DNA from 3 places in the Marinobacter excellens LAMA 842 genome. Region 2 is predicted to be linked to each of the others. Evidence: predicted binding sites of a transcription regulator. Region 2 holds the regulator's gene; each other region holds the start of a gene.

Region 1 (3,836 bases), on a different contig from region 2:
GGCGGGTTTTTTTGATTCTGGCGGTTATCAGCTTGTCGCTTCTTCCTCTGGCTCAATGAGCGGCGGCGGAAAACCGCCCAGCTCTTTCCAGCGGTTCACGATGCCGCAGAACAGGTCAGCGGTTTTTTCTGCATCGTAGGCTGCGGAGTGGGCTTCCTTGTTGCTGAAGGGGATGCCCGCCAGCTTACAGGCTTGCGCCAGCACCGTGTGGCCATAGGCAAGGCCAGCCAGGGTTGCGGTATCAAAGGTGGAGAACGGGTGGAACGGGTTACGTTTGATGTCGGCCCGCAAGGCAGCCGCAAACACAAAGTTGTGGTCAAAGGTGGCGTTGTGGCCGACCAGAACCGCACGCTTGCAGTCGTGGGCTTTCACCGCCTTGCGGATCGGGGAGAATATTTCGCTCAGGCCTTCCCGCTCAGGAACTGCCTCACGTTCCGGGTTCCAGGGGTCGATGCCGGTGAAGTCCAGGGCAGACTGCTCCAGGTTGGCGCCTTCGAAGGGGTCAATCTGCTGTACGTGGGTTTCCCCCCGGCGCAGCAAGCCATCGTCGTCCATGGTCAGTATGACGGCGGCAATTTCCAGCAGGGCGTCCCGCTCCGGATTGAAACCGGCGGTTTCAACATCGACAACCACAGGCAGGAAGCCACGGAAGCGTTGGGACATAGGATGTGGCGGCTTGTTTTCTTCTGACACTCGAACTCCGATGTTCGTGTTATGAATGAATGATGAGTTACGCCATGCGCCAGTGAACGGTTTCACCGGCCTTCAAGGGTACGATGTTACCGTCGGCCAACGGCAGTTGCTCTGGCATGGTCCAGGGCTCACGTACCAGGGTAATGGTGTCGGTGTTTCGTGGCAGGCCGTAAAAGTCGGCGCCGTTGAAACTGGCAAAGGCTTCCAGTTTGTCGAGAATGCCGAGTTCCTCAAAGACGTCTGCGTACAGGCCAATGGCGCCGTAGGCAGAATAGCAACCGGCGCAGCCGCAGGCGGCTTCCTTTTTGTCGCGGGCGTGGGGGGCGGAATCTGTGCCCAGGAAGAAGCGCGGATCGCCGCTGGCAACCGCCTCGCGCAGGGCCAACTGATGCTTGTTGCGTTTCAGGATCGGCAGGCAATACAGGTGGGGGCGGATACCGCCCACCAGCATGTGGTTGCGGTTGTACATCAGGTGCTGGGGCGTCAGGGTGGCGGCCAGGTTGCCGCCGGTGTGGGCGCGCACAAACTCGGCGGAGTCCGCCGTGGTGATGTGCTCCAGGACCACTTTCAGGGTCGGGAAGGCCTCGATGGTTGGGCTCAGGACCCGTTCCAGAAACACTTTTTCCCGGTCGAAGATATCAATGTCGGCATCCGTGACTTCGCCGTGAACCAGAAGCAGCATGCCGCACTCGGCCATGGCTTCAAGTACCGGGTAAATATTGCTGATATCGGTAACACCCGATTCTGAATTGGTGGTGGCGCCCGCGGGGTAGAGTTTGGCAGCGACAACGCCGGCGGCCTTGGCTTCCCGAATGGTTTCGGGGGTCATGCTTTCGGTCAGGTACAGCGTCATCAGTGGCTCGAAGGCGGTATTGCCGGCGGCTGCCCGGATCCGGTCACGGTAGGCCACGGCGGCTGCGGCGTCGGTTACCGGTGGCACCAGATTGGGCATGATGATCGCCCGGCCAAAGCAGGCGGCGGTGGCCGGCACCACGCTGTTCAGTACAGCACCGTCGCGCACGTGCAGGTGCCAGTCGTCGGGGCGGGTGATGGTGAGTGTTCTGGTCATGATGGTATCCGCTAAGCAGCCAAAAAATTTTGCGGATTATATCAGAAGGCGGATGGGAATGTTTTTGCTAATCCAGTCCCTTTGTGGCTCAAGTAATCATTTTGAACGCCGTTAAACAGTCATGTTGGAAACAGACCCGGTTTTCGAGGCGCTCTCACAATGACTTATTCGCTTCACCATTTGCTTCATCAAAAACTGGCAGCTGCAGGCGTGTCGGCTTTGCTTTCAGTGACAGCTACGCCTGTTTTGGCGACAAGCTACGGTGCCGGCATTGAGAACAGCCAGTGGTACCTGTCGGAATCTGTGTTTGAGTGTTCCCTGGTACACGAGGTACCGGGATACGGCAGGGCGGTTTTCCGCCATCGGGCCGGCGAAGCGTTGAGTTTCTATCTGGAATCCGAGATCCCGGTGATGCGCCCTGGTCGCGGCCAGCTAGTGGTGGAAGCGCCAGCCTGGCGTCCTGGCGTGGCGCCCCGGGCCATCGGCTCGGTAACGGTCTCTGACCAGCCCAGGGCGGTCACGGTCAGCAGTCGTGAGGCAACGCTGATGACTCAGGGCTTGTTGCAGGGGATGCGCCCGACCGTCACACGAGCTGCCCGTTATGATGACCGGCCCGTGCGGGTCCAACTTTCCAACGTTAATTTCTCAGGCCCGTACTCGGGCTACCGGGAGTGCGTATCCAGCCTGCTGCCGGTGAACTACGACCAGATTCGTCGTTCCCGAGTGCCGTTTGCCAGCGGCAGTACCAGCCTGTCTGATACCGACAGGCAGCTGCTGGATAACATCGTGACCTACGTAATGGCGGATTCCACCGTTGAGCGGATATTTGTGGACGGCCATTCAGACAGTGTTGGCAGCCGCATCGATAACCGGGCGCTGTCCGAAGAGCGGGCGAATGTGGTGGCGGACTATCTGCGATCCCGCGGTATCGATGATGACCTTCTGATTGTGCGTGGGCACGGTGACCAGTTCCCGGTTTCCCGCCGGCATGCGGATAATCGCCGTACCACCATTCGCTTGCAACGGCAGGGCGAGCGCCCCGAGTTACAGCAGGCGAACGGCCCGGGTATGGATTTCTCAGGCTGAATGGAGCGGGACTTGTCAGTAAACCGTGCTGAGCAGGTCCAGGTGGGCGGTGACGCTTTCGGCCAGCGCTTTCAGGTGATATCCCCCCTCCAGAGTTGACACAATCCGGTCGTTTGCGTGGTCATGGGCCACGCTGATCAGCATTTCCGTCAACCAGCGATAGTCATCGACTTCCAGATTCAGTTCTGCCATCGGGTCGAGTTTATGGCCATCAAAACCGGCGGAAATCAGTACCAGCTGCGGGCGGAAATCCTGCAATTTCTTAAGCCACGCTGCTTCCACCGTTTTACGGTAGTCCAGAGCCGAGCAGTTGGCCTCGATCGGCGCATTGATAATGTTGTCCGCCTGGCGATGCACATGGGAGTGCGGATAGAAAGGGTGCTGGAAGCTGGAGCACATCAGGATGCGTTCGTCTCCGCCAACGATGTCCACGGTGCCGTTGCCCTGATGCACATCGAAATCAACGATCGCAACCCGTTCCAGGTGATGGAAGGTGAGGGCGCGCATGGCTGCCAGTGCCACGTTGTTATAGAAGCAGAACCCCATGGATTTGGAGCGCTCGGCATGGTGCCCGGGTGGGCGGGCGCAGACAAACGCGTTGGTCACCTGACTACTCATTACCATATCGACCGCCTGGATATTGCCGCCGGCGGCCAGTCGGGCGGCGCGCAGGGTATCCGGCATCATGGCGGTGTCCGGATCGGTAAACACCCGGCCCCGGGTAGGCTGCATCATATCCAGCTGTTGAAGGTAAGTCTCGGGGTGCACCGTTAACAGCTGGTCACGGGTAATTTCTTCCGGTCGAACCCAGTCCAGATCCCGTTCCAGGTGAGTGTCTGCCAGATACGCGAGGATGGTGGAGATTCGCTCAGGGCATTCCGGGTGCTCCGGGCCCATATTGTGCTTCATGCAGTCATCGTGGGAGAAAAATGCCGTGGTCATACGTCTAGCCTGAACCCGAATATGCTTATTTTTCAGGCCATGTTAT
Region 2 (16,411 bases):
ACTAAGCCTTGGGCTCCTGAATTCGCTTACCCCAGGCTTCTTTCTCGCCAGGCAGAATCAGGTTCAGTGCGATCGCGACAACCGCACACAGTGCTATGCCTTCCAGCGTTCCAATCACCATGTTGCCGATACCGAACACCAGGGTTACGCCTACGATCACCAGGTTACGGGACTGGGACAGGTCTACCTGGTGGCGGATCAGGGTGTTCAGGCCGACCACGGCGATGGAGCCGAACAGCAGGCACAGGATGCCGCCCATAACCGGAACCGGGATGGTCTGCAGGGCTGCACCGAACTTGCCGACAAAGGCCAGGACGATGGCGGTACCGGCGGCCCACCACATCACTTTCGGGTTGAAGTTGCGGGTCAGCATCACGGCGCCGGTGACTTCTGAGTAGGTGGTGTTGGGTGGTCCACCGAGCATGGAGGCGGCACTGGTGGCCAGGCCGTCGCCAAGCAGGGTGCGGTGCAGGCCGGGTTTCTGCAGGTAGTTTTTGCGGGTGACGTTGCCGATGGCCAGTACGTCGCCGATGTGTTCGATGGCCGGAGCAATGGCGACCGGGATCATGAACAGGATCGCGCCCCAGCTGAAGGCAGGGGCGACGAAGTTGGGAACGGCGAACCACGGAGCTTCCTGAATTGGCGTGGTGTCTACAATGCCGGCAAACCAGGACAGGATGTAGCCGACGATAACGCCAAACATGATCGGGATCAGCCGGAAGATGCCCTTGGCCCAGACCGACATCACGATGGTAACGGCCAGGGAGATCATGGCGATGGTGATGGCGGTATTATAGGGCACCAGTTCGGCGGCGCCGTCGCCGGTGCGTCCAGAGGCCATGTGCACGGCCACAGATGCCAGCCCAAGGCCGATGGTCATAATCACCGGGGCGATGACCACAGGCGGCAGCAGGCGGGTGACAAAGCCCGTGCCCCGTGCCCGCACGGCGCCGGCGAGGATGATGTACAGGATGCCGGCCGCCATCAGGCCCCCAAGAGTTTCTTCCAGCCCGAAGCGGCCTTTGGCGGCGATGATTGGTGCGATAAAGGCAAAGGATGAGGCCAGGAAGATGGGAATCTGGCCACCGGTGACCACGTGGAAAATCAGGGTGCCGACGCCGGCAGTAAACAACGCGACGTTGGGGTCCAGCCCGGTGATCAGGGGCATCAATACCAGGGCGCCGAAGGCGACCAGTAGCATCTGGGAGCCGGCTAGTGACTGCTTCCATACGGGTTCATTGGTGTGTTCCTGCATGCTCAGACGTCCTTCTGCTTGGTGCCGAAGATCTTGTCACCGGCATCGCCCAGGCCAGGCAGGATGTAGCCTTTTTCGTTCAGGCGCTCATCAACAGAAGCGGTGTAGATGGAAACGTCCGGGTGTTTCTCCAGTACTTTCTCGATACCCTCCGGGGCAGCCACCAGCACCAGGGCCCGAATTTCGGTGCTGCCGGCTTTCTTGAGCAGGTCGATGGTGGAGATCATGGAGCCACCGGTGGCCAGCATCGGGTCGATGATCAGTGCCATACGCTGGTCCAGCTCGCCCACCAGTTTTTCCAGATAGGTTTCAGCTTCCAGGGTGTCTTCGTTACGGATCTGGCCTACCACGCTCACTCGTGCCACCGGGATCAGGCTCAGCACGCCGTCGAGCATACCCAGGCCAGCGCGCAGAATCGGCACGATGGTGACTTTCTTGCCGTGAATCTGTTCCACGGTCACCGGCCCGGCCCAGCCATCAATAGTCTTTTCCTGCAGGTTGAAGTCTTTGGTCGCCTCGTAGGTCAGAAGCGCGCCAACTTCCTGTGCCAGTTCACGAAAATTCTTGGTGCTGATGTCTGCGCGGCGCATCAGGCCGAGTTTGTGGCGGATCAGGGGGTGCTTCACTTCGTGGATCGGCATTGGGGTCACCTGTGTGTTCGAATGTTCGGGCTTGAATTCGGATGCAATAAATGGCGCAAGGATACCGTATCTGGGCGCCCGCGTCAGGCGCTGGTGGCGCCGTAAATATCAAAAATTGTAAGGCCTGGTACGGTTCTTGCGATAACCCTCCCAGATTGGCGCGCCGCGTCAGATTTTCGACCCTGACAGTTCCGGAAAGCACGGCAGAGCGGAGAAGTATCCAGCATGGACAGAGCGTTAGTTCTGAGTAACGTCAAAACCCTGACGCGGGGCAGTATCGGTATTCCGCTGATGCTGATGGGTTTGTTGGGTATGATGATCCTGCCCATGCCGGCCTTCCTGCTGGATGTGTTTTTTACCTTCAACATCACTTTGTCCATCGTCATCCTGCTGGTGTGTGTGTACGCGCTTCGGCCCATGGAGTTTGCGTCGTTCCCGACGGTACTGCTGGTTGCCACGCTCCTGCGTCTGGGGTTGAACGTGGCCTCTACCCGGATTGTCCTGCTCAACGGTCACGAAGGTGGCGATGCCGCCGGTAAGGTGATCGAATCGTTCGGTGAGGTTCTGATCGGCGGTAACTACGCCGTCGGTCTGGTGGTGTTTGCCATCCTGATGATCATCAACTTCCTGGTAGTGACCAAGGGCGCCGGCCGGGTGTCGGAAGTCAGTGCCCGCTTTACCCTGGACGCCATGCCCGGCAAACAGATGGCCATTGATGCAGATTTGAACGCGGGCCTGATCAACCAGGACGAGGCCAAAAGCCGCCGTTCGGAGATTGCCCAGGAAGCGGATTTCTATGGGTCCATGGATGGTGCGTCCAAGTTTGTGAAGGGCGATGCCATTGCGGGGTTGCTGATTCTTGCGATCAATATCATCGGTGGTATCTCGATCGGCATGCTCCAGCATGGCCTGAACTTTGGCCTGGCGATGCAGCGGTACGCGCTGCTGACCATCGGTGACGGCCTGGTTGCCCAGATTCCATCACTGTTGCTGTCTACTTCCGCTGCCATCATGGTAACGCGGGTAACGGCCAGCCAGGACATGGGCGGGCAGATCATTCATCAGATGTTCAACGCGCCGAAGGCCATCGGTATTGCCGCCGTCATCCTGATTATCCTGGGCCTGATTCCGGGCATGCCCCATGTTGCCTTCCTTGGATTGGGCAGCCTTGCGGCCGGTGCGGCCTGGCTGATCTGGAAAAAGCAAAGCCAGACTGTGGAAGAAGAGGGCGTTTACGCCGGTCGTGGCGGCATGGCTGGTGGAGCGCCCCGTGCCGGTGGCGAGGTGGTTCAGGATCGGTCCGGCGCAGAAGGACAGGCGCTGCCGGCGCCCGGTGAAACCCGGGAGCTGGGCTGGGATGATGTGGCGACCGTTGACATCGTTGGTCTGGAAGTGGGCTACCGGCTGATTCCTCTGGTCGATAAATCCCAGGGCGGGCAGCTGCTCAGTCGCATCAAGGGGGTTCGGAAAAAACTGTCTCAGGATCTGGGTTTCCTGATGCCGTCAGTGCACATTCGGGACAATCTGGACCTGATGCCAAACGTCTACCGCATTACCCTGATGGGTGTGACCATTGCCGAGGCGGAGATTCACCCGGAACGTGAGCTGGCCATTGATCCGGGCCAGGTGTTTGGCAAGGTGGAAGGCATTGCAGGCAAAGATCCGGCCTTTGGCCTGGATGCCATCTGGATTGAGCCAGACAAGAAAGACCAGGCCCAGACTCTGGGTTACACCGTGGTGGATGCCAGCACGGTGGTGGCTACCCACCTTAACCAGATTCTGCAAAAGCACGCCCATGAACTTATCGGCCATGAAGAGGCCCAGAAGTGGCTGGACCAGTTGGAGAAAATGGCTCCGAAACTGGCGGAGGAGCTGGTGCCTACGACGATTTCCGTAAGCGTCCTGCTGCGGGTACTGCAGAACCTGCTCCGGGAAGAAGTGCCGGTCAGGGATATGCGCTCCATTGCCGAGGCCATTGTTAATGTGCACCCCAGAAGCCAGGACCCGAAACTGTTGACCACCCTGGCTCGTCAGGCGTTGCGCCGAATGATCGTTCAGAGCATCTGTGGTAACGATGCCGAGATACCGGTGATCACTCTGGATCCAGACCTGGAACAGTTGTTGCTTAAGTCAGTTCAACAGAGTCAACAATCCGGCGGACAGGAAGATATTGGCCTGGTGCTTGAGCCAAATATGGTGGAAAAGCTGCAGCGGTCCCTTCAGGACAGCGTTCAGCGCCAGGAAATGCTGGGCAAGCCGGCGATTCTTCTGGTTTCCGGGCCCTTGAGGCCAGTGCTGGCAAAATTTGCCAGTTATGGGGTAGAGCGTTTGCATGTGCTCTCGTACCAGGAAATTCCAGATAACAAACAGATCACGATAGTTGCCTCTGTAGGCCAGTAGGGCCGGCAGGGCAAGGCGAACACCCGATTCGGGCACGCCGGTGGAGGATGAAACGCTATGAAAGTACAACGGTTTTTTGCAAAGACCATGGCCGAAGCCCTGAAACAGGTCAGTCATGAGATGGGACCGGATGCCGTTATTTTGTCCAATCGCCGGGTGGACGGAGGCGTCGAAATTGTGACGGCCCTGGACTATGACGAAAATATGGCACGCCAGCGCCTTGGCGAGAAAGCGGCACAGGCCACCAACGGCTCGCGCCTGGCGGAGCTGCAGGCAGACCAGCATCGTCGGTTGGAAGAAGAGTTGAACCGATCGCGCAGTCGCATTCGCGAAGTGCGGGAGAAGCGGGCGGGTGTCGGCGCGGAATATGATCGTGCACTGGCTGATGATCGGCCGGCTGCCGACTGGTCAGGTGAGTTGGCTGGTGGATCGACCTCGGTGGGCAATGCAGGTGGCCGACCAGAGGCGGGCTACTCGGATGAGTTGGCGAGCATGAGAGCGGAAATCAACTCCCTGAGAGAGATGGTCAGCGGCCGTACCTCGGTACCCGAGAAGCCTGCAGTCGCGGCATCTAATGCGGTTCAGCAGAGGCTTGCAGAGCGGCTGCAGGAATTTGGCCTGGGCGCGGAACTGGCAACCTCTCTGTCCCGTCAGCATCGCGCCGGCAGGTTGGAAGACGGTTGGAAGCAATCCCTGAAGATGCTGGCCACCGGCGTACGTACCGCTCGGGAACACTGGCTTGAGGCCGGCGGCGTCTATGCGCTGGTGGGGCCAACCGGGTCTGGGAAGACCACCACCATTGGCAAGCTGGCCGCCCAATATGTACTGGAGCACGGGCCGGATTCCCTGGCGTTGGTCACCACCGATCGCTACCGGGTGGCAGCCCATGAACAGCTGTTTGTGTTTGGCCGTATCCTCAATGTTCCGGTCCGGGTTGTGGACGAGAGTCATTCCCTGGATGACATTCTGGACGAATTGTCAGACCGGCACCTGGTTCTGATTGATACTGCCGGGCTGACCAGCTCGGATCGCGGTTATCAGGAACAGCTGGCGGAGTTGGCCCGGAGCGATCACAATATCCGTACCCATCTGGTCGTGTCTGCCACCAGCCAGCCGCGCATCATGAAATCCGTGTGGCATTGCTATAAGATGGCAAACCTTGCAGGCTGCGTCATGACCAAGATTGACGAAGCGCTGACACTGGGTGAGTCTTTGGGCTTTGTCATGGAAACTGGCCTGCCAGTGGCATGGTATACCGATGGCCAGAAGATTCCCGAAGACCTGCACCGGGCAGAGGCCATTCCTCTGGTGCGGTTGGGCGTAGAACGCCTGAAAACAATGCAGCACGGCCAGGCCGTTGCAGAAGGGGCCTGAGGCCCGGTGGTACAGCCGGTGCGCTGCCGTTTGTGCCCACACAAGAACGCAGTAAGAGACTGATAACAGTATGAGCAGACCACATCCGGTTCAGGTGATTGCGGTTACCGGCGGCAAGGGCGGTGTCGGCAAGAGTAATGTGTCCGTCAACCTCGGTATCGCGCTGGCCCAGAAAGGCCGGCGGGTGGTGTTGCTGGATGCAGACCTTGGCCTTGCCAATATCGACGTGCTGTTGGGCATTACCGCCAATCGCAATCTGCAGGATGTGCTCAGTGGCGAGTGCGACCTCAAGGACGTTCTGGTCAACGGCCCGGGTGGTATCAAGATTGTTCCCGCATCATCCGGCACCCAGCGCATGACCCAGTTGAGCCCGATGGAACATGCAGGGCTGATCAACGCCTTCAGCGAGCTGGGTGACCAGATTGATGTGCTGATTGTTGACACAGCAGCCGGTATTTCCGAGTCCGTCGTCAGCTTCCTGCGGGCCTCCCAGGAATTACTGCTGGTGGTGTGCGACGAGCCTACCTCGATTACTGACGCCTATGCCCTGATCAAACTGATGAATCGCGACTACGGCACCAACCGATTCCGTATTCTGGCGAATCAGGTGCGAAATGAGCAGGAAGGCCGGCATCTGTATGAAAAACTGACCCGTGTCACCGAGCGTTTCCTTGATGTAGCACTACAATATGTAGGTATCGTGCCTTACGACGAAGCCGTCAAAAAAGCCGTTCAGCGGCAGCGGGCCGTTCTGGATGCCTATCCACGGGCTAAGGCGTCGCTGGCGATCCGTGCCCTGGCAGAGAAAGTGGACAGCTGGCCGCTGCCATCATCGCCAAGAGGGCATCTGGAGTTTTTCGTGGAGCGGCTCGTCGAAGTCTGATCTGAATCCAGTCCTATAAGAAAACCGGATACATGACATTGGCGAAAAACCTGGGAATCTACCATCAGGCTGGCGCAAAAGGCCCCTCTCAGCTGATTGAGGAGCATGCGCCGCTGGTCAAGAAAATCGCCCTTCATCTGATGGCCCGTTTGCCGGCCTCGGTTCAGCTTGAAGACCTCATGCAGGCCGGCATGATTGGCCTGCTGGAAGCTGCACAACGCTATTCCACCGGCAAGGGTGCCACCTTCGAGACATACGCGGGTATTCGAATCAGAGGCGCCATGGTGGATGAAATCCGCAAGGGCGACTGGGTGCCGCGCTCTGTTCATCGCAATGCCCGCCGTATCGCGGCAGCCATCAAAACCGTGGAAGACCGCACCGGGCGCGAGGCCCAGGATGTCGATGTTGCCGAAGAGCTGGGCATTGACCTGTCGGAATATCATGCGTCCCTGGCAGACGCCAACAGTGGCCGACTTTTTAGCCTTGATGAGCTCAATGAATCCGGAGAGCTGCCGATAGAAGAAACAGAGGCCAGCGATAATCCCCTGGATGGCATTGCATCAAATGCATTCCAGAAAAGCCTGGCAGAGGCAATCGAAGAGCTTCCTGAGCGAGAAAAGCTGGTGTTGAGCCTCTACTACCAGGAAGAGCTCAACCTGAAGGAAATCGGCGCGGTGCTGGGCGTCAGCGAGAGCCGGGTCAGCCAGATTCATAGCCAGGCGGCCCTTCGTCTCAGGGGGCGGTTGTCCGATTGGCGGGAAGACGAGCCAGAATAAACCGGGCCGGCGCTGACCGCGCGGCGCGTAACTGTGTAGATTTTGGTAACCGGCGCTTTACAACGCGGCCAAACACCACACAATAAGCGGTTAAAGCAGCGGCCTGCTAGACTTTCAAAAGGCTTAATGAAATCCGGGTGTTACTGACTGGAGGTCCCATTGGACAAAAACATGAAAATTCTCATTGTGGATGACTTTTCCACAATGCGGCGAATCATCAAGAATCTGCTGCGTGATCTTGGCTTCACCAATACGGATGAAGCGGACGATGGCAACACTGCATTGCCCATGCTCAGGAGCGGCAAGTACGACTTCCTGGTGACCGACTGGAACATGCCTGGCATGTCGGGTTTTGATCTGCTCAAGGCGGTGCGGGCAGACGAGAACCTGAAGAACCTGCCGGTGCTGATGGTAACCGCGGAGGCCAAGCGTGACCAGATTGTGGCGGCGGCGCAGGCCGGCGTTAACGGGTACGTCGTCAAACCGTTTACCGCTGCCGTTCTCAAGGAAAAGATTGAGAAGATCTTCGAGCGAATCCAGTAACCAGAGGTCGGATGGCTGTCATGACTGACAAGAACGAGAACCATCAGGGCCTAGACCCGGAGGTAACCGAAAAGCTCCAGCAGCAGAGTTCGGAGTTGGCCCAGTGCATCAGTTCCGGTGACTACGCCCGGGCAATGTCGGTAATTAATGACCTCAGTGAGGTTCGCGACCAGAGCCTCTACCGGGAAGTGGGGCGGTTGACCCGAAGCCTGCATGAAGCTATCCGGAATTTTCAGATAGACGCCCGCAGTGCCGAGCAGAAAGAAGCCTTGTCCAAGATGTCCGATGCCTCGGATCGGCTGGCCTACGTTGTCCAGATGACCAGCCAGGCAGCCAACCGCACCATGGACCTGGTGGAAGAAAGCATGCCGGTGGCGCATACCATGCGCGACGAGGCAACGGCTCTGAGAGACGAATGGCAGCGGTTGCGCCGTCGTGACATGGAGCCGGCAGAATTCCGGGAGCTGTACGGTCGTATTGATCGCTTCTTTGCGGGCCTGGCCACAGATTCCGATACCCTGTACAGCAACCTGTCAGAAATCCTTCTGGCCCAGGACTTCCAGGATCTTACCGGGCAGGTTATCCAGAAAGTCACGGCTCTTGTGAAAGAAGTCGAAGAGAACCTGCTTGGCCTGGTGGTGATGGCCAGCCATGTGGACCAGCTCACCGGCACTGTGCACCAGATTGAAGAAAAAGAAGAATCGGCCGAAAAAGGGGTAGGGCCTCAGATCAAGGCTGAGGAGCGTGATGATGTAGTTTCGGGGCAGGATGACGTTGATGACCTGTTATCCAGTCTCGGTTTCTGAACGATTATAGAGGGTGACGCATGGCGTTTGATGCCGACGAAGAGATTCTGCAGGACTTCCTGGTTGAAGCCGGCGAGATTCTCGAAAAGCTGTCCGAACAGCTGGTAGATCTTGAGCAGCATCCGGATGACAGCAACCTGCTCAACGCCATCTTCCGTGGTTTCCACACGGTCAAGGGCGGTGCCGGGTTCCTGCAGCTCGAAGCGCTGGTCAACTGCTGTCACTCTGCGGAAAATGTGTTCGATATCCTCCGCAACCACAAGCGCAAGGTCACCTCCGAATTGATGGACGTGGTGCTGGAAGCTCTGGACCACGTCAACGCCATGTTTGATCAGGTTCGTAACCGTGAAGAGCCGACGCCGGCTCCGGACGAATTGATCGCTGCGCTGGATGAACTTGCCAAGCCGGAAGGCGACACGGCAGCGCCGGCACCGGCAACGCCAGAACCCGAACCTGCCGCCGGTGCGGGCAATGATTCCGGAGATATTACCGACGAAGAGTTTGAGCAACTGCTGGATGCCCTGGCCGATGAAAAAGGTGCAGAGCAACAGCCGGCGGCCGCACCGGAAAACACCTCCGCCAACGACGCCGGGTCAGACGGCGACGAGATCACCGACGACGAATTTGAAGCCCTGCTGGACCAGTTGCATGGTAAAGGCCAGTTTGCTGGCCCCCCGGTTGTTGATAACGACACCCCGCCGGAGCCGGAACCAGAAGAGCCGGCAAAATCATCCACTGGTGATGATCTGATCACCGATGACGAGTTTGAAAACCTGCTGGATGAGCTGCATGGCAAAGGCAAGAGCCCTGGTGCGGCCCCCGCAGCGGAGGCCAAACCTGAGCCTGCGGCCAAGCCTGAGCCAAAGAAGCCGGAACCAAAACAACCGGAACCCGCCAGGCAGGACGCCAAACCGGCAGCCCCCGCCGCCCCGGCAAGAGATGCGGCGCCCGCAGCCGAGACCACTGTGAGGGTGGATACCAAGCGCCTTGACGACATCATGAATATGGTGGGCGAACTGGTGTTGGTCCGTAATCGCCTGCAGCGCCTGGGCTCCGAGAGCGAAGATGAACATATGCACAAGGCGGTCGCCAACCTCGACGTGGTGACCACCGATTTGCAGGCGGCGGTCATGCAGACCCGTATGCAACCGATCAAAAAGGTATTCGGGCGCTTCCCACGGGTGGTACGAGACCTGGCCCGAGGGCTGAAGAAAGAAATCAACCTGGTGATGCACGGGGAAGAAACCGACCTGGACAAGAACCTGGTCGAAGCGCTGTCCGACCCGCTGGTTCACCTGGTAAGAAACTCCGTTGATCATGGCATTGAAATGCCGGATGTGCGGGAAAAGGCCGGTAAGCCCCGGGCAGGCACTGTGACCCTGTCAGCGGAACAAGAGGGGGATCATATCCTGCTTTCCATCTCTGACGACGGCGCGGGTATGAACCCTGATGTTCTGCGCCGAAAAGCGGTGGAGAAAGGACTGTACGACCAGGACGCCGCAGATCGACTGACTGATAACGAGTGTTTTAACCTGATTTTTGCCGCCGGTTTCTCGACCAAGGAACAGATATCCGATGTTTCTGGCCGGGGCGTGGGCATGGACGTGGTGAAAACCAAGATCGGCCAACTTAACGGCCAGATCAACATCGTGTCTGAACAGGGCAAGGGCACCAGCATTATTATCAAGGTGCCGCTCACCCTGGCGATCATGCCTACGCTGATGATCATGCTGGGCGATCAGTCCTTCGCCTTGCCCCTGGTGAACGTGGTTGAAATTTTCCATCTGGATCTGTCGAAAACGAACATCGTCGATGGCCGGGAATGCATTGTGGTACGCGACAAGGTATTCCCGCTGTTCCACATCAAGCGCTGGCTGGTACATGGCGCGGCTGGCCAGAAAGAGCCGGAAAACGCCCATGTGGTGATTGTGGCCATGGGTACAAAGCAGGTCGGGTTCGTGGTAGACCAGCTGATCGGCCAGGAAGAGGTGGTGATCAAGCCCCTGGGGCGGGCGTTACAGGGTACGCCCGGTATGGCCGGGGCCACCATCACCGGTGACGGCCGCATTGCCCTGATTATTGACGTACCCAGCCTTCTTCAACATTACGGTTAGCGGTACCGGGGCAGATAACATGCAGGATTGTTTAGGAGAAATGGATGACAGTTTCTGTCCTGGTCGTTGATGATTCAGGGTTCTTTCGCAAACGGCTGACGGAAATCCTCACGGCCTCGGGGCAAATTGAGGTTGTTGGTGCGGCAACCAATGGCCGTGAAGGGGTGGAGCTGGCTGAAAAGCTGCGCCCTGATGTGATTACCATGGACTACGAAATGCCCGTGATGGATGGTATTTCGGCGGTTCGTGAAATCATGAAAAAGCACCCGACCCCGGTGTTGATGTTCTCATCTCTGACGTATGAGGGTGCGCGGGTTACTCTGGATGCCCTGGAAGCGGGGGCAGTGGACTTCCTGCCCAAGAACTTCGAGGAAATTGCCCGGGATACCAGCCAACTTCAGAAAATCCTCATCGATCGGATTCTTGACGTGGCCGGCAGCAAGCCCAGCGGTCGTTCTGCGGCCCCGGCTGCACGCCCGGCAGCTCCGCGTCCCGGGGTTTCGCGCCCGGCTGCCCCGCAGCCTCCAGAGCGGCCCGCCAGACCGGTAACCCGCGACCGCTCAGCCCCGGCCCCAGTCCAGCCAGAGCCGACCCGCGAGCCGGAAACGCCAAGACGGCCCTCCCGGAAAGCCGCACCAAGACATTACAGCGTGGTTGCAATTGGCACTTCCACGGGAGGACCGGTTGCGTTACAGAAGGTCTTGACCGCGCTGCCGGCCTCTTTCCCGGCTCCCATTGTGCTGGTTCAGCACATGCCTGCCAGCTTTACCCCGGCTTTTGCCGAGCGCCTGAACAAACTTTGCCGTATTCAGGTCAAGCAGGCCGAGGATGGCGATATCCTGAAGCCTGGCCATGCCTTGTTGGCGCCTGGCGGCAAGCAGATGATGATCGAAAATCGTGGCGGTCAGGCGCGAGTCAGGATCCTGCCGGGTGACGAACGGCTGAATTACAAACCCTGTGTGGATGTCACTTTCGGTTCTCTCGCCCGCAGCTTCCCGGGGAAAACCCTGGGCGTCATCCTGACGGGAATGGGAGCAGACGGTAAGGAAGGCTGCCGGATGATGAAGCAGTCTGGCTCAGTGGTCTGGTCCCAGGATGAGAAATCCTCGGTCATCTACGGCATGCCCATGGCCGTTGCCAAGGCCGGATTGAGTGACGAAATCCTGCCGCTTGATGAAGTTGGCCCCCGGCTGGTTGAAGGCGTGAGCTGATGGATATCCTGAGCCTGCTGGGTATCATCCTTGCGTTTGTAGCCATCCTGGGTGGCAACCTGCTGGAAGGTGGTGCGGTCGGGTCCCTGTTCAACGGGCCCGCCGGGCTGATTGTGGTTGGGGGCACACTGGCGGCCACCATTCTGCAAACCTCCTGGCCCATGCTCAAGCGGGCCATGGCGCAGATTCGCTGGGTATTCGTACCGCCCTATATCAGCCTGGAAGATGGTATTGGCAAGGTCATCGACTGGAGCGTCAAGGCTCGTAAGCAGGGTTTGCTGGGCCTTGAAGGCCTGGCAGAGCGGGAGCCGGAGAAATTTGCCCGCAAGGGGCTGCAATTGCTGGTTGATGGCGCTGAGCCGGAAGCCATCCGCAGCATTATGGAAGTGGATCTGGAATCCCGTGAGCAGCGGGATCTTGAGGCGGCGCGTATCTATGAAGCCATGGGTGGTTATTCGCCGACGATCGGTATCATTGGGGCGGTCATGGGCCTGATTCAGGTGATGACCAACCTTGAAGACCCGCAGTCTCTGGGTAGCGGCATTGCCACCGCGTTTGTAGCCACCATCTACGGCGTGGCCCTGGCCAACCTGCTGTTTTTCCCTGTCGCCAACAAGTTGCGAAGTATCGTCAAGGAACGTACCCGCTACGAAGACATGATGATCGATGGCATCATCGCCATCGCTGAGGGTGAGAACCCGAAATCCATTGAACTGAGGCTGCGGGGCTTCCTGCAGTAATCAGGACGGACTAGCCTATGCGTCGGCGCAGACAACCCCAGGATGACCTGCACAATAAGGAGCGTTGGCTGATCTCCTATGCGGATTTCATCACGCTTCTGTTCGCTTTTTTTGTTGTCATGTACTCGGTGTCTTCCGTTAACGAGGGTAAATACAAAGTTCTGTCCGAAACCCTGACAGGCGTGTTTAACGCTCCCCAGCGCTCGGTGCAGCCTGTCCAGGTGGGCGACCAGCCAGTGCGGGTACCGACCAGTTCGCCGGAAGACGTCATTCCCCCACCGGTCGCCGAAGCGCCGCGCAATCCTCAACTGGATGCCGAAAGCCGCACACAAGCACTTCGAACCATGGCAGATCAACTGACCATGGAGTTTGATGAACTGATCAATCAGGGCGTGGTCAGCCTGGAAACCAATGAACAGTGGTTGGAACTCAACCTGCCAAACAGCATGTTGTTCAGTAGTGGCGACGCCGAGCCTCACTATGACGCATTCCAGGTGATTGAGAAGATCGCGACGGTGCTTCGTAACCGGGATAATGCCATCAAGGTGGAAGGGTTTACCGATAACCAGCCAATCAGAACCAGCCGGTTTCCATCCAATTGGGAGCTTTCCAGCGCCAGGGCATCGGCCGTGGCTCGTATGTTGATGATGGAAGGTGTAGAGCCCGAACGTCTGGCGGCGGTGGGTTACGGCCAGTACCAGCCGGTAGCGAGAAACGACACCGAAGAAGGGCGGCGCCGTAACCGGCGGGTTGTGCTTCTGATTTCCCGAGACGCCAGTATTCGTGGTGCCGTTCGCTGATCTGTCGGTGGCAGATGCGTATGGCCGAACTGGCACGCTTCCTGTATTACAGTCTTTTTATCATCCGGATCGGCAAAGGCTTGCCGCGTAAAACGGACAGCGGACAGTCAAGTTTCGGGCCCTCGTGCCGATAGGGTCAATAGCGGCCGGTATTTCTGTCGGGCATAGCCAAACTGGAGTGACAAGAGTGCGAATCTGGGCTGTAGCCAATCAAAAAGGTGGTGTAGGTAAGACAACCTCGGTGGTAGCCCTGGGCGGGTTGTTGGCCGAACGCGGCAAACGCGTGCTGGTGGTCGACCTGGACCCCCATGGCTCTCTGACCAGCTGGTTCGGGTATGACCCCGATTCGCTGGCACATAGCGTCTTCGATCTGTTCCAGCACCAGGGCAAGGTGCCGGAGGGCTTGCCTGCCCAGCTGATTACCGAGACCAGTTGTCCGAATCTGTCGTTGCTGCCGGCCAGCACAGCCCTGGCCACCCTTGAGCGACGGATGATTGGCGTGGAGGGGATGGGGTTGATTGTTTCCCGGGCCCTGGCGCAACTCTGGGATGACTTTGACTACGTGATACTGGACAACACCCCGTCGTTGGGCGTGTTGATGGTCAATGCCCTGGCGGCGGCCCAGCACCTGATCATTCCGGTACAGACCGAGTTCCTGGCGATCAAGGGCCTGGAGCGCATGCTGCACACCTTGCAAATGATCATGCGTTCCCAGAAGAACGAATTGGCGTACACCATTGTGCCCACGCTCTACGATCGCCGTACCCAGGCCTCAGTGAAGAGCCTGAATCTGTTGCGTAAAACCTACGGCGATAAGCTCTGGCGTTTTGCCATTCCGGTGGACACCAAGTTCCGGGATGCCAGCCAGGCCGGTGTTATTCCATCGGCACTGGATGCAGACACTCATGGCGTTCGAGCCTACCGGCACCTGCTTGACGATGTTCTGGCGTTAACCGCTACCGCGAAGGAGCGGCGGCATGGCTGACAAAAAAATGGCACAGCTGGCCACGCCTGATGCGGCGATCGCCAGCTACCTCGACGAACTTCTGCACACGGCAACCAGCAGTGCCCAGGTGCAAGAACCCGAAAAGGTTCAGCCTGCGCCGGAACCCAAGACCGAAACCAGAGCCAGAGTCCGGGAAAAAGCGGCCGAGATAGTGAAACGGGAGCCTGCCCCGGTTATCGAGAAGGCGCCGCCCGCGCCGCCGGTGTCCGCTGAGGTTGTGCTGCCTCAGGTGCAAGAGGTTCGGCAGCTGGAGGTCGCAGTGGCAACCACCCCGGAGCCGGTGCCAGCCAGCACGGAACCGCCGACCCGGCCAGAGTGGTCCCATGGGCCGTTTGAGTGCCTGATTTTTACGGTGGCGGGCCTGCAGCTTGCGGTACCCCTGGTCCTGCTTGGTGCCATTCATCGGATTGAAGAAGAAATCCGGCCCATTCCCGGCAGCCCCCGGTGGTACATGGGCATTCGCCCGGATCGTGACCATAATCTGCGGGTGGTCGACACCGCAGAATGGATTATGGCTGGGCGGGTTCCTGCCGGTGCCCGTGACAATTATCGGTTTGTGATCCGGCTGGATGACAGCGATTGGGGCCTGGCCTGTGACGATGTTGCCCAGTCGTTCACCCTCAAGCCAGATGAGGTTCGCTGGCGCACCGCGCGTAGCAAGCGGCCCTGGCTGGCGGGAACCGTGATTGATCACATGTGCGCGTTGATTGACGTCAGAACCATGGCGCATCTGTTGGTGAGAGCCGAGCGGGAGCACCATCTGGATTTGAGCTGAGTTGAGGTGACCGCACAGGCGGAAACTGTACAGATTGGTTACTGAAAGAAACCGTGCAAGGCTGGCACGGTTTGTGCCCTTAACTATAGTATTGGGCACTGATGATGAATTTTTGACGATCAGGTTGCCCGCCGGGCAGCCGAGAAGGAGAGAGCGCTATGGCATCCCCGAGCGGACAAGTAAATCAGGCCCAGGATGATCAGGTACTGCAGTACGTGACCTTCCGCCTGGATGATGAGACCTACGGCATCAACGTGATGCAGATCCAGGAAGTACTTCGGTATACCGAGATTGCTCCGGTACCGGGTGCCCCGGATTACGTGCTGGGCATCATCAACCTGCGGGGCAACGTGGTTACGGTTATTGACACCCGTCGGCGCTTCGGCCTGGCGGACGCAGAAGTGACGGATGCCACGCGAATTGTAGTGATGGAATCCTCCAGCCAGGTCATGGGTATTCTGGTGGATTCAGTGGCGGAGGTGGTCTATCTCAAGGCCAGTGAAATTGAAACTGCACCGAACGTGGGTAACGAGGAAAGTGCCAAGTTTATCCAGGGCGTGTGCAACAAGAATGGCGAGCTGATTATTCTCGTCGAGTTCGACAAAATGTTGTCAGGCCACGAGTGGGCTGAAATCGCATCGCTGTAAGGGCCTCTCCTTCCAGCGCTCCCGATGGACGTCTTCCGTGGTGACACACAAGGGAGACGTCTGTCATGAGTTATACCATTCCTTCCTGGCTCCCCTGGGGCCTGACTGCAGTCGCGATTGGCCTGGTCCTGGTTCAGGGTGTCATCCACGGGCGTCAGATCAGCGCATTGCGGGCTTCAACAAAACAGCGATGCGACACCCTGGGCCGTGAATTGCACGCTACGACCAGCGGCAGCATGGGCGTCGGCCAGCGCCTGGTGGCCTGCGAACGGCAACTGCACGAATTGCGTAATGCCCTGGATGAAATGCGCCAGAACGACCCACTGAGAATTTCCTACGACGAAGCAGCGCGCCTGGTTGATCTTGGTGCAGATATCGACGATCTTATGAATACGTGCGGAATATCCCGCCCCGAGGCCGAACTGGTGTCAGCACTGAAG
Region 3 (3,836 bases), on a different contig from region 2:
GCGATGTCCGGTTTGTACGCCGGCAATCTTGTCGATCACGCCCATGCCCTCGGTGACTTTGCCAAAGACCGCGTAGCCCGCACCACGCACACCAGCATTCAGGAAATCGTTTCTGGCGACGTTAACAAAGAACTGAGAGGTTGCTGAGTTTGGGGAGCTGGTTCGGGCCATGGCCACGGTGCCCCGAAGATTAGGCAGGGTTGCTGAGGCTTCGTTAACGATGGGGTTTTTGGTCTGTTTGCGGGCCATGGTTTCGGTTAATCCGCCGCCCTGAATCATAAAGCCGGGAATCACCCGGTGAAAGATCGTACCGTCGTAGAATCCGTCTTCGACATAGGAGAGGAAATTCTCCACGGTTTTGGGGGCTACGTCAGGGCGCAACTCAAGCTCAAAGGCCCCTTCAGAGGTAACAAAGCGAACCTTCGGCAGTTCTTCGGCCTGAATAGGAGTGGCCAGCATCAGGGCAGCGATGGCGGCAAACAGGACGGACATCACAGTTAATACGGGTTTTACGGTATTTGTCATTTCAGAGGCTCTCACAGTTTCAGTTGTTATCAGGAATCCTGAGACAATCCGGATAGAACAAAATTAGCGAAGATCTTAACAGATCCTTACCTGAATAAGTGCAAATCAGAACAGCGTAGGCCAGGGGATTGGGCTACGCTTTAATCATTATCAATACCGGGCCTGGTTGTACGGTGATCACTCTGAATGCGGGAGGAGCCTAGTGAGAATCCGTAAGGGGTTTGAAGAAAAGTCCCGGCTTGGCCGGTTGTTGATCAATCGTGGCTATTTGTCGGAAGGTCAGCTGGACGAGGCGTTGTTGTTGCAGCGGGAAACCGGGCAGCGCCTGGGCGAAGTGTTGATCGCCGCTGGCTGGGTGACTGACAAGGAACTGCATCGCGTTCTCAAACACCAGGCCCGTTATCGTAATGCGGCAGCGCTGGTTACCATGGTGACGTTGCCGTTTCAGCCGTTGGTGTCGCTGGCGGCCGGCAATACCAGCGCGGCATCCATGCCTGCGCAGGCCGGTCAGTTATATGAAAAGGGGGGCTTTGCGCCTCTGTCTGACAGCGATATGGCCGGCGTAACGGCTCAAAGCAGTGTGGGCTTGCTGGAGCGTATTGAAACGGTTGCCGCAATGCCGGGAAATGCTGGCGGCGCGGTTGATGACCCGGAACTCGCCGGACTCGATTCAGTAGAGGGAATCAAGCTGGCCGCCAACATTTTTGTGCCAGTGCTCAGTTTCCTCGATTCCGACCTGACCATCTCTGGTGTTCACTACAGGGAGGGTGAGCCCCGCTATTCCATTCGAGAGGATGGCGCCTTGAGGCTGGCGTTTCCCGAACGGATTGAGGAGATCCGGATGGACAATATCCGCGTGAGTGGCAATCAGAGTCCATCCATGGGGAACGTCAGCATTCACAACATACGGTTTCATCCGGATTCCCAGATGACGATCTACACCCGTTAATGAACGGGTAAGGTGAATCTAACGAAAAACGCCCGGATAGCTCATCCGGGCGTTTTTGTTTGCCGGGTCGGTCAGGCGCTGGCCAGAATGTTGCCGCTGGATACACTGGTTTGTTCGCCCTTGGCGCCATAAAGCTTCTGTTGGGCAGAGGCGCCACGGAAGATGTCCGTGAGCCTCGTCAGGCGTTTTTGAAGGTGTCCGACAACACGACCGTTGTTCTGGTTCAGTTCCTGGCAGGCACGAAGGCGCCCATCGGCGGTTTTCCAGAGTTGGTAAAGGTCTTCCATACCACCGGCACGGATAAACCTCGAGGGCTCGCCGGCATCCGGTCGGTACCCCATGTTCACCAGCAGGCGGATCTTTTGTTTCGCACGCTCACGGATATCCGTCAGGATGTTGTTTTTCTGAGTGGTGATTTCCTGGAGCGGAGCGATGTCGGAGGACGCCAGGAGTTGTTTTTCCTGGTTGAGAAGATCCGCCAGGGTTTCAAGCTGGCGGATGTCTTCTGAGAGAAGGGTCTTCAATTCAATGATTGCAGCCATGTTTTACTCACCCGAAAATGCTTTTATCCATCTCAAGCATTTTCTGGGCCAGTTTCTCTGCATCAATTTTGTAGGTGCCATCTTCCAGTGCTGCGCGAATCTGCGCAATGCGGTCGTCGTCCATTTCCGGGTAATCGCCCAGTTTCTGTTCCAGGTGCTTCAGGTTTTTGGCCTGATTGCTGAGACTGACGTTGTCGCCGCGGGCAGCCGTGCTTTGAGCCTTTGCCTGCTCTCCAGCCGTGGAGGGCGTACTCTGGCTACCTGTTGCTTTGTCGGCCGTGGTTCTGGTGGTGTTGACCTGGCCGGGGCCAATTCCATTTAAGTCAACTGACATAGGGATACCTGCTTGCCTGTGGCCACCTTCAGAGGCGGCGGAATCGAGTTTATATCTGCTTATCGGCAGCGTTTAGCCGACCTTTAGAAAAAAACGGAAAAAATTTGCCGCTGGGCACGGATTTTCCGTTACATGGCAATTTCCACCCGGCCAGGAGCCGTGACCGTTGCCCGAACCGTGCGTGCTGATTGCAGATTCTCAACCATCACTTGCTCGCCGACACTGGCACTGGCCAGCGCCTTGCCTCGGGAACTGACCGAGAACACCGCGGATTTGGCGGTGATGATAACATGATCGCCCCGCTCAACGGCATTGGGAGCTTCGAGCAGATCTGGCGTCAGCAGCGACCCTGCATTAACTGGTCGCCTCACCAGCATGCCGGATACCTGTTCAATATCTGTGAGAATGCCCCGGCGGCTGGCGTTGATCTGCACCTGTTTTTCCTGCAAAAGTTCACCGCTGATGCGCTCACCGCGGGCCAGAGGCCGAGCCGCCACAAGGGCAGGGCCGTGTACTTCGACACTGGCTGTGACGAACATCCGCCATGGCCGCTCCCCGGCACAGGACACCATCACCGATGGCGATGTGGTACGTAGGGGATCGTTGGTAAACGCGGTTTCGAGTGCCTGTTCGCAAGCAGCCAGGCTAAGCCGGCTGTCGATGCTGCCGACGGTGAAGTTCACCTCGTACTGTTGCTGGCGCTGCTCGTCGGCCCAGGTTTCGATAAATTGACCGGCGGCATCGCGTATCTCGCTTGCAGTGGTGGCCGCAGCCGCGGCATTCAGGCCCAGGGTCGATAGGCAAAAGGTCGCTAAAAAGATGGTTCGCATCTGCACTGCTTTGTCCTATGCTGTCAGTTAGGCATATTTACGCGAGTTCCGTTAAGGAAAATGGCGCTGGGGCCGTTAACCCTGATTGGACACCCGGCGTCAATGTTTTGGTCCGGGTTCGCGTAAGCAAGTTGTTTAATAATAACTGAGCAAATTCTGTGCCGATCGTTGGCATGCCGGGAGTAGAAAGTTATGGCAGGGGTGTTGGACAGCGTTAACCAGCGTACGCAGCTGGTTGGTCAGAACCGGCTTGAGCTGTTGTTGTTCCGTTTGCGGGGGCGGCAGCTATACGGGATCAACGTTTTTAAGGTGAAGGAGGTCCTTCAATGCCCGAAATTGTCATCGATTCCTAACAGCCGCCAGGTGGTTCGGGGCGTGTCCCATATCCGTGGCGAGACCATCCCCATCATCGACCTGAGCATGGCCATTGGCATGGCAGGCATTCCACAGGAAGAGCTGGCAACAAGCTTTGTCATCATTACCGAGTACAACCGTAAAACTCAGGGCTTTCTGGTGACTGGTGTCGACCGGATCATGAATATGAACTGGGAAGATATCCTCCCGCCACCCAAGGGGGCTGGCAAGGATGTGTACTTGACGGCGGTCACCAAAATTGAAGACAAACTTGTAGAAATCATAGATGTAGAAAAGATTCT

What was found. Region 2 encodes FliA, which starts transcription of late flagellar genes. Its sites were predicted from a motif close to CTAAAGTTTNNNNNNNNNNNGCCGNTAA; they were not measured.
Region 1: the regulator FliA is predicted to act here: its motif matches at 1,850-1,877, upstream of J122_RS15570 (flagellar protein MotY).
Region 3: the regulator FliA is predicted to act here: its motif matches at 2,410-2,437, upstream of flgM (flagellar biosynthesis anti-sigma factor FlgM).

Annotation. Positions count from the first base shown of each region.
Region 1 covers NZ_LOCO01000021.1:35,894-39,729, forward strand. Annotated here, with positions in the region: gene rnt (ribonuclease T) at 28-693, opposite strand; gene pyrC (dihydroorotase) at 731-1,762, opposite strand; gene J122_RS15570 (flagellar protein MotY) at 1,922-2,848, shown strand; gene J122_RS15575 (histone deacetylase family protein) at 2,864-3,790, opposite strand.
Region 2 covers NZ_LOCO01000007.1:52,401-68,811, forward strand. Annotated here, with positions in the region: gene J122_RS08305 (uracil-xanthine permease family protein) at 2-1,255, opposite strand; gene upp (uracil phosphoribosyltransferase) at 1,258-1,896, opposite strand; gene flhA (flagellar biosynthesis protein FlhA) at 2,122-4,296, shown strand; gene flhF (flagellar biosynthesis protein FlhF) at 4,354-5,670, shown strand; gene J122_RS08325 (MinD/ParA family protein) at 5,741-6,553, shown strand; gene J122_RS08330 (RNA polymerase sigma factor FliA) at 6,586-7,329, shown strand; gene cheY (chemotaxis response regulator CheY) at 7,489-7,872, shown strand; gene J122_RS08340 (protein phosphatase CheZ) at 7,893-8,678, shown strand; gene J122_RS08345 (chemotaxis protein CheA) at 8,699-10,792, shown strand; gene J122_RS08350 (protein-glutamate methylesterase/protein-glutamine glutaminase) at 10,837-12,003, shown strand; gene J122_RS08355 (flagellar motor protein) at 12,003-12,743, shown strand; gene motD (flagellar motor protein MotD) at 12,761-13,543, shown strand; gene J122_RS08365 (ParA family protein) at 13,731-14,528, shown strand; gene J122_RS08370 (chemotaxis protein CheW) at 14,521-15,324, shown strand; gene J122_RS08375 (chemotaxis protein CheW) at 15,483-15,971, shown strand; gene J122_RS08380 (DUF2802 domain-containing protein) at 16,037-16,411, shown strand, end outside.
Region 3 covers NZ_LOCO01000009.1:108,594-112,429, forward strand. Annotated here, with positions in the region: gene J122_RS10080 (peptidylprolyl isomerase) at 1-525, opposite strand, end outside; gene J122_RS10085 (hypothetical protein) at 728-1,474, shown strand; gene J122_RS10090 (flagella synthesis protein FlgN) at 1,546-2,016, opposite strand; gene flgM (flagellar biosynthesis anti-sigma factor FlgM) at 2,024-2,350, opposite strand; gene flgA (flagellar basal body P-ring formation chaperone FlgA) at 2,479-3,180, opposite strand; gene J122_RS10105 (chemotaxis protein CheV) at 3,373-3,836, shown strand, end outside.